Regions from separate parts of the Halomonas koreensis genome, predicted to be linked through region 2. Evidence: predicted binding sites of a transcription regulator. Region 2 holds the regulator's gene; each other region holds the start of a gene.
The links. Region 2 encodes FNR, which switches genes on or off when oxygen is low (the NO sensors DNR and NnrR bind a similar motif). Its sites were predicted from a motif close to TTGATNTANATCAA; they were not measured.
Positions count from the first base shown of each region.

Region 1 (4,969 bases), on a different contig from region 2:
CAGGTCCTGGGCCAGCGGGTTCTCCAGGCGGTTCTGGATCGCCCGCTTGAGCGGACGCGCCCCGAACACCGGATCGAAGCCCGCCTCCGCCAGCTGGGCCACGGCCTCCGGGGTGACCTCGAGCCCCAGGTCGTGCTCGGCCAGCCGGGCGCGCAGGCGCTCGAGCTGGATGTCGGCGATGGCCTGGATCTGCGCCTGGGCCAGGGCATGGAAGACCACCACCTCGTCGATGCGGTTGATCAGCTCGGGGCGGAAGTGGCTGCTCACCACCTCCATGACCGCGTCCTTCATCTGTGCGTAGTCGGCGTCATCGCCGCCCATGCTCTGGATGATCTCCGAGCCCATGTTGGAGGTCATGACGATCACGGTGTTGCGGAAGTCCACCGTGCGGCCCTGGCCATCGGTGAGGCGGCCGTCCTCGAGCACCTGGAGCAGGATGTTGAAGACGTCGTGATGGGCCTTCTCCACCTCGTCGAGCAGCAGCACCGAGTAGGGCTTGCGGCGCACCGCCTCGGTCAGGTAGCCGCCCTCCTCGTAGCCGACATAGCCCGGGGGCGCACCGATCAGCCGGGCCACGGAGTGCTTCTCCATGAACTCCGACATGTCGATGCGCACCATCGCCTCCTCGGTATCGAACAGGAAGCCGGCCAGCGACTTGCACAGCTCGGTCTTGCCCACCCCGGTAGGGCCGAGGAACAGGAAGGAGCCGTTGGGACGATGGGGGTCGGCGAGCCCGGCCCGGGAGCGGCGCACGGCGTTGGCCACGGCGGCGACCGCCTCGTCCTGGCCGATCACCCGCTCGTGCAGCGCCTCCTCCATGCGCAGCAGCTTGTCGCGCTCGCCCTCGAGCATCTTGGCCACCGGGATGCCGGTCCAGCGCGAGACCACCTCGGCGATCTCCTCCTCGGTGACGTTGGAACGCAGCAGCTGGTGCTGCGAGGTATCGGCGTCGGCCTCGGCGGCGCTGGACTCGGCGATCTTCTTCTCGAGTTCCGGGATCACCCCGTACTGCAGCTCGGACATCCGCCCCAGGTCCCCCTGGCGGCGCGCCTGCTCCAGGTCCACCCGGGCCCGGTCGAGCTCGTCCTTGAACTGGGCCGCGCCCTGGATGCTGGCCTTCTCGGCCTTCCAGATCTCGTCCAGGTCGGCGTACTCGCGCTCGAGCTCGGCGATCTGCTCCTCCAGGGTCTCGAGACGTTTCTTCGAGGGCTCATCGGTCTCCTTCTTGAGGTGCTCGCGCTCCATCTTGAGCTGGATCAGCCGGCGATCCAGGCGATCCATCTCCTCGGGCTTGGAGTCGAGCTCCATGCGGATCCGCGAGCAGGCCTCGTCGACCAGGTCGATGGCCTTGTCGGGCAGCTGGCGGTCGGTGATGTAGCGGGTCGACAGCTTGGCCGCGGCGATGATCGCGCCGTCGGTGATGTCGACGCCGTGGTGCACCTCGTAGCGCTCCTTGAGCCCGCGCAGGATGGCCACGGTGTCCTCCTCGCTGGGCTCGTCCACCAGCACCTTCTGGAAGCGGCGCTCCAGGGCGGCGTCCTTCTCGATGTGCTGGCGGTACTCGTCGAGGGTGGTGGCGCCCACGCAGTGCAGCTCGCCGCGGGCCAGGGCCGGCTTGAGCATGTTGCCGGCGTCCATGGCGCCCTCGGCCTTGCCGGCGCCGACCATGGTATGCAGCTCGTCGATGAACAGGATGATCCGGCCCTCCTCCTGGGCCAGCTCCTTGAGCACCGCCTTCAGGCGCTCCTCGAACTCGCCGCGGAACTTGGCGCCGGCCAGCAGCGCGCCCATGTCCAGCGACAGCACGCGCTTGTCCTTGAGCCCCTCGGGGACCTCGCCGTCGACGATGCGCTGGGCCAGCCCCTCGACGATGGCGGTCTTGCCGACGCCGGGCTCGCCGATCAGCACCGGGTTGTTCTTGGTGCGCCGCTGCAGCACCTGGATGGTGCGGCGGATCTCGTCGTCGCGACCGATCACCGGGTCGAGCTTGCCGCTGGTCGCGCGCTCGGTGAGGTCCAGGGTGTACTTGTCCAGCGCCTCGCGGCTTTCCTCGGCGTTGGGGTCCTCGACCTTCTCGCCGCCGCGCACGCTATCGATGGCCGTCTCCAGTGCCTTGCGGGTCACCCCGGCCTGGGTCAGCAGCTTGGTCACCGCGTGACGCATCTCGAGGGCCGCCAGCAACACCAGCTCGCTGGCGATGTACTGGTCGCCGCGCTTCTGGGCCTCGCGGTCGGTGAGGTTGAACAGCTTGATCAGGTCACGGGACGGCTGCACCTCGCCGTCGAAGTCGCCGACCCGGGGCAGGTCCTCCAGGTGGCCGGTGAGGCCGTCGCGCAGCTGGGCGGCATCGCCGCCGGCCCTCTGCACCAGCGCCTTGACGCCGGTATCGCTGGCATCCAGCAGCGCCATCAGCAGGTGGCCGGGCTCGAGCTGGTTATGGCCATGCCCCACCGCCAGGGACTGGGCATCGGCCACGGCGTTCTGCAGCTTGGCGGTGAACTTGTCGAATCGCATTCGGTTTCCTCCGTCGGGGTAACGGCGCGGTCGGACGCGCCGCCTGACCCGGTGTCATGGATCTTGACATCCTAGATGGCGTCAGGATGGCCGGCTTTCAAGTCGGCCGCCCACGGGAGGCGACGGAGGTTGATATGGATCAAGGGCGAGGGGCGAGGGGCGAGGGGCGAGGGGCGAGGGGCGAGGGGCGAGGGGCGAGGGGCGAGGGGCGAGGGGCGAGGGGCGAGGGGCGAAAGCAGGATAGCCTGCGGCGAGTCATCGCCTCGTCGCCGCTGCCTCGCGTGCGGGGCCTCGAACCTCGCCCCTCGAACCTGTCGCGTCAGCGTAGCCAGATCATGCTGGCCATGCGGCCGGTGACGCCGTCGTCGCGGCGGTGGGAGTAGAAGCGCGGCTCGCAGGCGGTGCAGAAGTGGCCGCCGCTGACATGGGCCAGCCCCAGCCGCTCGAGGCGCAGGCGGGCCAGCTTGTAGAGGTCGGCCATGTAGTGGCCCAGGCGATAGGGGCTGGGATCGAAGGCCTCGATGGCCTCGGGCTGGACGGCGACGAAGGCCTGGCGCACCTCGCCGCCCACCTCGAACTGGGCGTTGGAGATCGCCGGGCCCAGCCAGGCCATCAGCGATTCCGCGGGGACGCCCATGGCCGCCACCGTGGCCTCCAGCACGCCCCCGGCGAGGCCGCGCCAGCCGGCGTGGGCCAGCCCCACGCGGCGGCCGTCGCGGTCGCAGAAGAACACCGGCAGACAGTCCGCGGTCAGGACCACGCAGGCATGCCCGCGGTCCATGGCCACCGCGGCGTCGGCCTCGGGCGGATCCGACGCGTAGGCCTGCTGCACCCGGGCCCCATGCACCTGGTTCAGCCACAGCAGGGGACGGTCGTCGCCGACCGTCTTGTGCAGCTGGCGACGACAGAGCGCCACATGGGCCGGGTTGTCGCCCACGTGCAGCGCCGGATTGAAGGCGGCGAAGTCGCCCTGGCTGGGGCCGGTCTCGCGGGTGGTCACGCAGGCCGCCACCGAGGGCGGCGCCGGCCAGTCGGGATGGATCAGGGTCGGGCTGAGGTCCAGGGCATCGCTCATCGCATCGTCTCGCGGTCGTCGCGCAGGAAGTCCAGCAGCATCAGCAGGTCGTCCGGCAGGGGCGCGCGGAATTGCAGGGTCTCGCCGCTGGCCGGGTGCACGAAGGCCAGCTTGCGGGCATGCAGCGCCTGGCGCGGGAATTCCCGCAGCACCTCCTTGAGCGTCTCGCCGGCCCCGGCCGGCAACTTCAGGCGCCCGCCGTAGACCGGGTCGCCGATCAGCGGATAGCGCAGGTGGGCCAGGTGGACACGGATCTGGTGGGTGCGGCCGGTCTCCAGCTTGCAGCGCACATGGGTGTGGGCCCGGAAGCGCTCCACCACCCGGTAGTGGGTCACCGCCGGCTTGCCGCCGGCGGTGACCGCCTGGCGCTTGCGGTCCTTGGGATGGCGGCCGATCGGCGCATCCACGCTGCCGCCGGCGGTCATCACCCCCACCGCGACGGCATCGTACTCCCGGGACACGGTGCGCGCCTGGAGCTGCTCCACCAGCGAGGTCTGCGCGGCCAGGGTCTTGGCCACCACCATCAAGCCGCTGGTGTCCTTGTCCAGGCGGTGGACGATGCCGGCGCGCGGCACCGCCGCCAGGCCGGGGCAATGGTGAAGCAGGCCGTTGAGCAGGGTTCCGTCGGGGTTGCCGGCCGCCGGGTGCACCACCAGGCCCGGCGGCTTGTCGATCACCAGCACCTCGTCGTCCTCGTAGACCACGTCCAGCGGGATGTCCTCGGGCTCGAAGCGGGCATCGTCCTCGACCACGGCGGTCAGCGACAGCGTCTCGCCGCCGTAGACCTTGTCCTTGGGCCGCCCGGGGCAGCCGTCCAGGGTCAGGGCGCCATCCTTGATCCAGGCCTTGAGACGCTCCCGGGAGAAGTCGGTGAAGAGCTCGGCGGCGGCCTGGTCGAGGCGCTGGCCGGCCAGTTGCTCGGGGACGCGGTGCTGGGCTTCGAAGGTCTGGGACATGGGTGCGGCGATGGTCCGTCTGAGCTGTGAGGCGTTCCCCGGCGGCATGCCCCCGCGCTCGGCGCGATGACTGCGTTTTGCCACGAGGTGCTTTATAGTGGGCGGAATCGGGCCGATTCTAGCACGGCCATCCAGGGTTGTTTGACACGAGGATCACGATGCGCGTTATCACGACCGGACCCCGCCTGGCCGCCATGCTGCTGGCGAGTGCCCTGCTGGCCGGCTGTGCCAGCACCTCAGAGGAAGAGGCCCCCGAGCTCAAGGAGCGCCAGCTCTACGAGGAGGGGCGCGCCGCGCTGGAGGGCGGACGCTACACCACCGCCATCAACCGGCTCGAAGCCATCGACACCCGCTTCCCCTTCGGCGACACCGCCGAGCAGGCGCAGTTGGAACTGATCTACGCCTACTACGAGACCGACGACTG
Region 1 is NZ_JARWAK010000012.1:109,149-114,117, reverse strand. Features, by position in the region: gene clpB (ATP-dependent chaperone ClpB) at 1-2,514, opposite strand, end outside; gene pgeF (peptidoglycan editing factor PgeF) at 2,834-3,589, opposite strand; gene rluD (23S rRNA pseudouridine(1911/1915/1917) synthase RluD) at 3,586-4,545, opposite strand; gene QC818_RS14005 (outer membrane protein assembly factor BamD) at 4,704-4,969, shown strand, end outside.
Region 1: clpB (ATP-dependent chaperone ClpB) is a predicted target of FNR. The motif match lies at 2,644-2,657, and genes of this name have one in related genera.

Region 2 (4,969 bases):
TCCGCGCTGTCCCGGCGACATCATGGTCTCCAATCCCGACTGGGTGGGCACGGTGAGCCAGTGGAAGGCGCGGATCGCGCGCTGGCTGGAGCGCCGCGACGGCGACAGCCTGATGAAGCTGGCGATCATGCTCGATGCCCATGCCGTGGCCGGCGCCCCGGCCCTGCTCGAGCGGGTCCGGGAGGCCCTGTTCGAGGCGGCCTCCGGCGACGAGCTGCTGCTGTCCTACTTCGCCCGGCCGGCGCTGCACTTCTCCACCCCGCTGACCCTGTTCGGCTCCCTGAAGAAGCCCCAGCACGGCATCGACATCAAGAAGGGCGGCATCTTCCCCATCGTCCACGGCGTGCGGGTGATGGCCCTGGAGCGGCGGATCGCCGCCACCGGGACCCTCGACCGCCTGGATGCGCTGGTCGAGGACGGCCGGCTGGAGGCACGTTTCGCCGAGGACCTGGGCGAGGCGCTGTCGCTGTTCACCGAGCTGCGTCTCAAGCAGCAGGTGGCCCGCCTCGACGGCACCGGCCAGCAGGCGGACGACCCGGATCGCGTCGTGGTCCAGGAGCTGTCGTCCCTGGAGCGCGATCTGCTGCGTGAGGCGCTGCATATCGTCAAGGACTTCAAGCAGCGACTGTCTCATCGCTATCACCTCGAATACTCGTGAGGGCCCCGTCCCCGCCAAGCTGAGGAGGCTCGGATGCTCAAGACCCTGCGCCGGGTGGTGGATCGCCACCGCCATGCCCATGGCCGCTACGGCTGGCTCTTCCGCCCCTACACGGGGGAGGAGATGGTGGCGATCGCGGTGCAGGCGAGCGGGCCGGATCCTCGCCACGCCGAGCCGCTGGCCATCGCCGCGGTGCGCCTGCGCGGGGACCGGGTGCTGACCAGCGAGTCCCTGGAGCTGCGGCTGGCGCGCCCGGAGACGCTGGCCGGGGACGCCGTGCGTCATCATGGCCTGCGCGGCATCGACCTGGACGAGGGCCTGGCGATGGACGAGGCCCTGGGCCGGCTGCTGGAGTTCGTCGGCAACCGGCCGCTGGTCGGCTGGCGGCTGGATCGCGACCTGGCGCTGCTCAACCGCATGCTGCGTCGCCACCTCGGCTTCGCGCTGCCCAACGCCGGCATCGACCTGGCTCAGCGCTACCAGCGCCGACAGCGGCATCAGCATCCCCACTTCATGTCCTCGCCGCGCTTCGACGAGGTCGCCGAGCGTCTCGGCGTGCCGCTGATGGGGCGCCAGAGCGCCCTGGGCAAGGCGGTGACCACGGCCCTGATGCAGCTGCGCATGGCGCGTCGGGCCGAGCTGCCCCTGAGCGGCTGAGAGCCCCGGCTGGCGCGGCCTGCATCGCCAGTGCCGGACGAGGGTGGTAGGATGGGCGGCCGTTCATTCCCGATGCCCTGGCAGTGCCCCGACCATGCAAGACGCCATGATGTTCGATCCCCGTCCCGCCGAGGACGCGCCCCCCGCCGAGACGTCGGCCTCCGCGACCGCTGGCCCGGACGCCAAGGCCAAGCGCGAGTTCAACAAGCTGCAGAAGCGCCTGCGGCGCCAGGTCGGCAACGCCATCATCGACTTCGGCATGATCCGCGACGGCGACAAGGTGATGGTCTGTCTGTCCGGCGGCAAGGACAGCTACACCATGCTCGAGATCCTGCGCAGCCTGCAGCGCAACGCCCCGGTGGACTTCTCGCTGGTGGCGGTCAACCTGGATCAGAAGCAACCCGGCTTTCCCGAGCACGTGCTGCCCGAGTACCTGGACGGCATCGGCGTGGACTACCACATCCTCGAGCGCGACACCTACTCGGTGGTCAAGGAGAAGACCCCGGAGGGCAAGACCACCTGCGCGCTGTGTTCGCGGCTGCGGCGCGGCTCCCTCTACGGCTACGCCGAGGAGATCGGCGCCACCAAGATCGCCCTGGGCCACCACCGCGAGGACATCCTCGAGACGCTGTTCCTCAACATGTTCTACGGCGGCAGCCTCAAGTCGATGCCGCCCAAGCTGCTCTCCGACGACGGCAAGAACATCGTCATCCGGCCGCTGGCCTACTGCCGGGAGGCGGACATCGCCGAGTTCGCCCGGCAGATGGCCTTCCCGATCATTCCCTGCAACCTGTGCGGCTCCCAGCCGAACCTCCAGCGCCAGGTGGTCAAGGAGATGCTGGCCGAGTGGGAGGCCAAGCACCCGGGGCGGCTCGAGAGCATGTTCAAGGCGGTGACCAACGTCGCGCCGTCCCAGCTGGCCGACCGCGAGCTGTTCGACTTCGCCGGCCTCGAGGACAAGCAGGCGCGCCTGCAGGCCGACCGCATCGAGCTCCATAACGAGTAGCCGTAAGCCATAAGCTTGAAGCTGGAAGTCTCCGGCTTCGCCGGGAAGTTGGAAGGTCGTACGCTGCGCGGACCTAAGCCGGAAGCAAAACCGCCCCTAGGCTTTTGCCATAGGGGCGGTTCGGTTTACGCTGCCTTCCAGCTTCCAGCTTCCAGCTTCCAGCTTCCAGCTTCCAGCTTCCAGCTTCCAGCTTCCAGCTTCCAGCTCACGCGATAGCGTGTCAGCGGCAGCCTTCCTCCTCGGCCAGCTCGACCAGGGCATCCAGGTCGAGGATGTTGACCTCGCGCCCCGACACGGCCACCAAGCCCTGCTGCTGGAAGCGGCTCAGGATACGGCTGACCGTCTCCACCGCCAGGCCCAGGTAGTTGCCGATGTCCGCCCGGGACATGGAGAGCCGGAAGCTGTAGGGGGAGTAGCCGCGGCGCCGGAAGCGGTCGGAGAGGCTGGCGAAGAAGGTGGCCAGTCGCTGATCGGCGGTCTTGCGCGACAGCAGGCGCATCATGCGGCGGTCGTCGCGCATCTCCTTGCTCATGCTGCGGTACAGCTGGTTGCGAAGCTCCGGCAGGCGCTCCGAGAGGGCGTCCAGGCGATCGAAGGGGATCTCGCAGACCGTGGTGGTCTCCAGGGCGATCACCGACCCCGGGTAGGTCGTCTCGTCGATGCCGTCGAGGCCCACCAGCTCGCTGGGCAGGTAGAAGTTGGTGAGCTGGTCGGCCCCGCTGCCCTCGCTGGTGACCTGCTTGAGGCTGCCCGAGCGCACCGCGTAGACGCTGGTGAAGGGGCTGCCCTGCCGGAACAGCGACTCGCCCTTCTTGAGCGGCGCGCGGCGGCGGATGATGGCGTCGAACTGATCCATGTCCTCGAGCTCGAGGGCCAGGGGCAGGCACAGCGAGCTCAGGCTGCACGTCCGGCAGCGGGTCTCGTTCAACAGCGAACGTCGCCGGCCGGCTGCGGTATCGGCCATGGTGTCCTCCTTGATGTCGACTCTGGGCGACATTATGGAGGATGAACCGCGTCGAGGCATAGCATCCCTTAGGTGATACCCCCGTCGGCCCGGTGAGGGGGCGGGTCGACGGGGCGCGACCGCCACTGCCCCGAGGCGGTGGCCAGTCGGCCGGCGTCCAGGGCCGCCGCGTAGTCGGCCAGCGTGGTGGCGTTGCGCGCCTCGGCATCGGGGAGCCGGGAGTGGGCGCCCACGCCCAGGCCCAGGCGATCGCGCCGCGCCTCGCGGTCGGCCTGGGCGCGGGCGTCGTCGAGGGCCGGGCCGCGCCGGGCATAGTGCCCCGGCCGCCAGGCCGCGTAGCCGGCCTCCGCCAGCAGGCGCTCGGCCCTCGCCTCGAGGTCGTCCGCATCCGGCGCTCCGGCGACCGGCGGCGAGGCGCGATGCAGCAGGATCCGCGGTGGGGCCATGGCCGCCACCTGGCTCAGGGTGTCGGCGAGGCGTTCGCCGCTCTGGTGGGGCAGGCCCAGGGCCAGCTCCACGGCCAGCGAGCGGAAGCCCAGCCGGTCCGCCTCGTCGAGCAGCGGCTCGATCAGGGGCCGGGGGCAGGGGCGACCCACGGCGGCCTGCACCCGGGGCGTCAGGTCCAGCACCGTCAGGCGCAGGCGATTGAAGCCCAGCGCCTCCAGGTGGCGCAGGGTGAGGACATCGGCCTCCCGGGGGTCGAGCTCGATGGCGAAGTCCCGGCTCGGGCCGCTTTCCAGGGAGAAGCGGGCCGCCAGGCGGTCGATGAGGTCGCTCATCTGGTCCAGGCGCAGCAGCGACGGGGTGCCGCCGCCCCAGTGCAGGGCCTGGACCCGTCGCGCCGGATCCAGTGGCCGGCGCACCAGCACCATCTCGCGGTCGAGTCGTGTCAGGTAGGCCTCGGGGATGCCGGTGGCGTCGCCGGCGACCGGCCGGGCGCAGTGCCGGCAGGCCTGGCGGCAGAACGGCAGGGCCAGGCGAACCGAGAGGGGGCGGCCGACGGCGTTGCTGGCCGCCAGGGCGGTCTCGAAATCGTCGGCGCCGAAGCGGCGCGGGGCGCGAACGGGCATGATGAGGCTCCGGGTCGGAATGCCTTCATGCTAGTGCCCCGGCAGCCGGCGGGCGTTGCGCTGGATCAAGCGGGCCGCGGTTCGTGGCTCAGTGATGGCCCGCGGCGGGCAGCAGGGCCCACAGCTGCCACAGCGCGAAGCCGATGATCGCGGTGGCGGCCAGGGTGCGGGTGGCCGGATGGCGGATCAGGGCGCCGAGCTGGCGGGCGGCCAGGCCGGTGACCAGCAGCGCCGGCAGGGTGCCCAGGCCGAAGGCGCCCATCAGCGCCGCCCCCCGGGCCGGCTCGGCGATCGCCAGGCTCCAGGCCAGCATGGAATACACCAGCCCGCAGGGCAGCCAGCCCCACACCGCCCCCAGGGCCACCGCCTGGGGCACCTTCACCACCGGCATCAGCCGCCGGCCGAGCGGCTCCAGGTGGCGCCACAGGCGCCGGCCCAGGGCCTCGACCCGCAGCAGCCCCTTCCACCAGTCGGCGATGTAGAGCGCCATCAGGATCAGCATCACCGCGGCCAGGGCCTGCAAGGCCAGGCGCGCCCCCGGGGCGACGCCGATCAGGGTGCCCAGCCCGGCCACCAGGGCGCCGGCGGCCATGTAGCTGGCGATGCGGCCCAGG
Region 2 is NZ_JARWAK010000005.1:64,320-69,288, reverse strand. Features, by position in the region: gene QC818_RS07595 (putative nucleotidyltransferase substrate binding domain-containing protein) at 1-658, shown strand, start outside; gene QC818_RS07590 (exonuclease domain-containing protein) at 692-1,315, shown strand; gene ttcA (tRNA 2-thiocytidine(32) synthetase TtcA) at 1,410-2,321, shown strand; gene fnr (fumarate/nitrate reduction transcriptional regulator Fnr) at 2,542-3,285, opposite strand; gene QC818_RS07575 (radical SAM protein) at 3,354-4,355, opposite strand; gene QC818_RS07570 (sulfite exporter TauE/SafE family protein) at 4,444-4,969, opposite strand, start outside.

Region 3 (4,969 bases), on a different contig from region 2:
CCGGAGAACGTCTCGAGCAGCGAGCGCCACAATCTCAAGGATGCCTTCCAGGCGCTGAGCCACGCCCAGAAGTTTCTCAAGTTCCGCTACCCCATGCCGGCCCGCGGCCGGTAGGCGGAGGAGGACACGAATGCGAGGCTGGCCGCGACCCAGGACCCAGATCCCCGACTGGCCCGGCTATCTGGCGAGCCGGCTGTCGCAGGCCGGGGATCCGCGGCTGTCGCGGTTCTTCGCCGCCGGCACCCTGGACCCCGATACGCCCATCGGCGAGGCGCCGCTGGTGGCGCTGGACATGGAGACCACCGGCCTCGACGCCCGGCGCAACTCCATCGTCAGCATCGGCCTGGTGCCCTTCACCCTGCCGCGGATCGGGCTGTCGGGGCGGCGCTACTGGATCGTGCGCCCGCGTCGGCCGTTGAGCGCCCGCTCGGTGACCTTCCACCACATCACCCATGCCGACATCGACCGGGCCCCGGAGCTGGACGACGTCCTCGGCGAGCTGCTCGACGCCCTGGCCGGGCGCCTGGCGGTGGTGCACTATCGCCACATCGAGCGCCCCTTCCTGGACGTTGCCGTGAAGGCGCGGCTCGGCGAGGGGGTGATGTTCCCGGTGATCGACACCATGTCGCTGGAGGCGCGCATCCATCGCCAGTCGCTGATGGCCCGCTTCAAGCGCTGGATCGGTCGTCCGCCGGCCTCGATCCGCCTCTACGACAGCCGCAGCCGCTACGGCCTGCCGCCCTACCAGGGGCACCACGCCCTGACCGATGCCCTGGCCACGGCGGAACTGCTCCAGGCGCAGATCGCCCATCACTACCGTCCCGAGACGCCGGTGGGCACGATCTGGAGCTGATCGGGCAGGCGGCCGGGCCCGTCGGCGCCGCGGGTCAGTAGTCGATGCCGCGCCGGGCCTCGAGGCCGGCGTTGAAGCCGTGGCGCACCTCCTGCATCTCGGTGACGGTATCGGCCATGGCCAGCAGCTCGCGGTGGGCGTTGCGCCCGGTGACGATCACCGTCTGCTCGGCGGGACGGGCCTCCAGCGCCTGGCGGACGGTGGCGATGTCCAGGTAGCCGAACTTGAGCATGTAGGTGATCTCGTCGAGCACCACCAGGTAGATCCCGGGGTCGGCCAGCATCCGCGCGGCCTCCGCCCAGGCCTCCCCGCACGCCCGGGTGTCCGCCTCGCGGTTCTGGGTCTCCCAGGTGAAGCCGGTGGCCATGATCGCCACCTCCAGCCGCGGGTCCGCCTCGAGCCGCTCGCGTTCGCCGCACGCCCACTGCCCCTTGATGAACTGCACCACTCCGACGCGGTAGCCGTAGCCGAGCGCCCGGGTCACGGTGCCCCAGGCGGCGGTGGTCTTGCCCTTGCCGTTGCCGGTGAACACCAGCAACTGGCCGCGCTGCTCGGTGGCGTCGGCCACCCGCTCGTCCACATGCGCCTTGAGCTTCTGCATGGCCTGGCGGTGGCGTGTCTGGCGGTCGCTCATGTCGATGTCTCCGGTTGATGATGACGACGAGCCCGCAGCCTACCCCAGGAACCGGCCGGCGTTCACGCCTCGGGGCCCGGCGGGCTTGAGGCAGGTCCCTGGCGCGACCGCCTGCAGCTGAAAACATTTCATCGTCGCCGGCGCTGACAGCGTCGCGGGGGCACGCCAGAATCGTCGGCATATCCGCCGGAGGCCCCATGACCGTCATCCTGCGCGTCGCCGACTCCCGCGACCTCGCCGACCTCTACCGGCTGGAACAGGTCGCCTTCTCGGGGGATCGGTTCACCCGTCGCCAGCTCTGGCACCTGCTCAATCGCGCCCACGCCCTGACCCTGCTGGCGGTGGCGGAGGGCGATCGCCTGCTGGGCTATGGCACCCTGCTGTTCCGCCACGGCAGCGGCCGGGCGCGTCTCTACTCCTTCTGCGTGCATCCCGAGGCCCGCGGTGCCGGCCTGGGGCGCCGCCTGCTGGCCCGGCTGGAGGCGCGGGCCCGGGGCCGAGACTGCGATCGGCTGGTACTGGAGGTCAGGGCCGACAACCAGGTGGCGCTGTCGCTCTATCGCAGCATGGGCCTGGCGCCCAGCGACTGGCTGCCCGACTACTACGAGGACGGCTGCGCGGCCTGGCGCATGACCAAGGCGCTGGTCGAGGCCGGCCCGGCGAGCCCCGAGCGCCGCCTGGCCCCGGCGATGCGGCCATGACCCTCGGTCGCGGCGTCGACGCCGGCCCTCGCCCGCCGGCCTGGTAGAATGGGGCGGTCATCCATCACCGGGAAAGCCCCATGCCGTCATTCGATATCGTCTCCGAGTTCGACGCCCACGAGGCCCGCAACGCCGTCGACCAGGCCAATCGCGAGCTACAGGGTCGCTTCGACTTCAAGGGCGTCACCGCCGCCTTCTCGCTCGAGGGCGAGACGGTCGGCCTCGAGGCCGAGGTCGACTTCCAGCTGCGCCAGATGCTCGACATCCTGCGCAACAAGCTGATCGCCCGGGGCATCGACCCCCGCTGCCTGGACGTCGAGGAGCCCGAGCTCTCCGGCGTGCGGGCCCGCCAGAGCGCGCGGCTCAAGCAGGGGCTGGAGCAGGCCGAGGCCAAGGACATCGTCAAGCGCATCAAGGCCAGCAAGCTCAAGGTCCAGGCCCAGATCCAGGGCGACAAGGTCCGCGTGACCGGCAAGAAGCGCGACGACCTGCAGGCCATCATGGCCCTGCTCAGGGGCGAGGACGGCCCCGACCTGCCGCTGCAGTTCGACAACTTCCGGGACTGAGCCCGGCGGCGGACGAGGGCTTGACGCGGATCAAGCCCTCGTTCGCCCGGCCTTGAAATGCCCCCGGCCGCCACCAATTCTGATCCTGCAGGATGCATGAGTACCTTGGCCAGGATGTGTCGCAATCGCATCGGGAGGTGACCTATGGATCTGCAGAAGTGGACGCCCTGGAGCTGGTTCCGCAGCGAGAGCCAGGATGCCCCCGCCGCCCGTGAGCCGCAGCCGTTGTCCGGCATGCATCGCGAGCTGGATCGCTGGATGGACGGCATGCTGCGCCAGTTCGGCCTGCCCGCCATGGAGGCCGGCAGCGGCGAGATGCCGGAGCTGCTGCGCCCGCGTCTCGACATCGCCGAGCGCGACGGGGACTACCTCATCAGCGTCGAGGTGCCGGGGGTCGAGGAGCAGGACATCAAGCTGACCCTCGACAAGGATCGCCTGGTGATCGAGGGCGAGAAGCGCCAGGAGAGCACCACCCGGGAGGATCGCTACCAGCGAGTGGAGCGCGCCTACGGGCGCTTCCGCCGGCTGCTCGACCTGCCCGCCGACGCCAAGCCCGAGGGCATCGAGGCGACCTTCGACAAGGGCGTGCTCACCATCACCGTGCCACGCAGCGGCGAGGCCGGGAGCGCTCGCCGCGAGATTCCCATCAAGGGCTGAGCCAGCTTGCCGGCGGCCCGTCGGGGCCGCCGGCATCCACCCCGTCATAGCCCGTCCCTGACGCGACCATTGACCACCATCATTGGCAGCGGGGGGCCGCTTGGGCTTCAATAAGGGCAACGCCGTTGCCGCCACGGGAGTCCGTGAACGATGTCCCATGCACGCCGAGCCGCCTACCTGACGCTTGCCGGGATCAGCTTCCTGCTGGGGGTGATCGGCGCCTTCCTCCCGCTGCTGCCCACCACCTGCTTCATGCTGCTGGCGGTGTGGTCGGCGTCCCGGGGCTCGCCGCGCTTCGCCGGCTGGATCCGCGCCCATCCCCGCTTCGGGCCCGCGGTCCAGGCCTGGGAGTCCGAGCGGGCGATTCCGCGCCACGCCAAGTGGCTCGCCGGGGCCATGCTGCTGATCTCGATGCTGGTGCTGGGCCTGACGGTCGGCGCCCTGTGGCTCAAGCTGCCGCTGCTCGCCGGGCTGGCCCTGGTGGGGGCCTGGATCCTGACGCGCCCGGAACCCGTGGCCGACGCCTGACCCTCGCTCGGCCGCTTTGAGGTGGAGGCTGTCGGCGCCGTACAATGGCGACAATTCTCGACAGGAGCCATCCTCGATGTCCGAACCCCAACCGATCTACCTGAGCGACTACCGTCCCCCCGCCTACCGCGTGACCCATACCGAGCTGACCTTCGACCTCGATCCCGCCGCCACCCGGGTCAAGGCGCGCCTGCACGTCGAGCGCCACCCGGATCGCGAGGCCGGCGCCCCGCTGGAGCTCGACGGCGAGCAGCTCGCGCTCAAGGCCATCGCCATCGACGGCCAGCCGCTGGGCGAGGACGAGTACGCGCTCACCGAGCGCGGCCTGCGGGTCGAGCGGGTGCCGGCACGCTTCCTGCTGGACACCGAGGTGGAGATCGCGCCCGAGGACAACACCGCCCTGGAAGGGCTCTACCAGTCGAACGGCATGTATTGCACCCAGTGCGAGGCCGAGGGCTTCCGCCGGATCACCTTCTATCCGGATCGTCCCGACGTCATGGCCACCTTCTCCACCACGGTCATCGGCGACGCCGGCCGGGAGCCGGTGCTGCTGTCCAACGGCAACCCGGTGGAGCGCGGCGAGCTGCCCGGCGGCCGCCACTTCGTGACCTGGGAGGATCCCCATCCCAAGCCCTGCTACCTGTTCGCCCTGGTGGCCGGCGACCTGAAGAAGGTGGAGGACGGCTTCACCACCGCCGGCGGCCGCGACGTGACCCTGCAGATCTGGGTCGAGGAGGAGAACCTCGGCAAGACCGATCACGCCATGGCCTCGCTGAAGCGGGCCATGCGCTGGGACGAGGAGACCTACGGCCGTGAGTATGACCTCGACCTGTTCATGATCGTGGCGGTCAACGACTTCAACATGGGCGCCATGGAGAACAAGGGGCTCAACATCTTCAACTCGGCGGCGGTGCTGACCCATCCCGACACTGCCACCGATGCCGCCTTCCAGCGGGTCGAGGGCATCGTCGCCCACGAGTACTTCCACAACTGGTCGGGCAACCGGGTCACCTGTCGCGACTGGTTCCAG
Region 3 is NZ_JARWAK010000013.1:100,029-104,997, reverse strand. Features, by position in the region: gene QC818_RS14680 (DUF294 nucleotidyltransferase-like domain-containing protein) at 1-114, shown strand, start outside; gene QC818_RS14675 (3'-5' exonuclease) at 131-853, shown strand; gene cobO (cob(I)yrinic acid a,c-diamide adenosyltransferase) at 888-1,487, opposite strand; gene QC818_RS14665 (GNAT family N-acetyltransferase) at 1,685-2,188, shown strand; gene QC818_RS14660 (YajQ family cyclic di-GMP-binding protein) at 2,269-2,754, shown strand; gene QC818_RS14655 (Hsp20/alpha crystallin family protein) at 2,899-3,411, shown strand; gene QC818_RS14650 (YbaN family protein) at 3,562-3,939, shown strand; gene pepN (aminopeptidase N) at 4,016-4,969, shown strand, end outside.
Region 3: QC818_RS14655 (Hsp20/alpha crystallin family protein) is a predicted target of FNR. The motif match lies at 2,775-2,788, and genes of this name have one in related genera.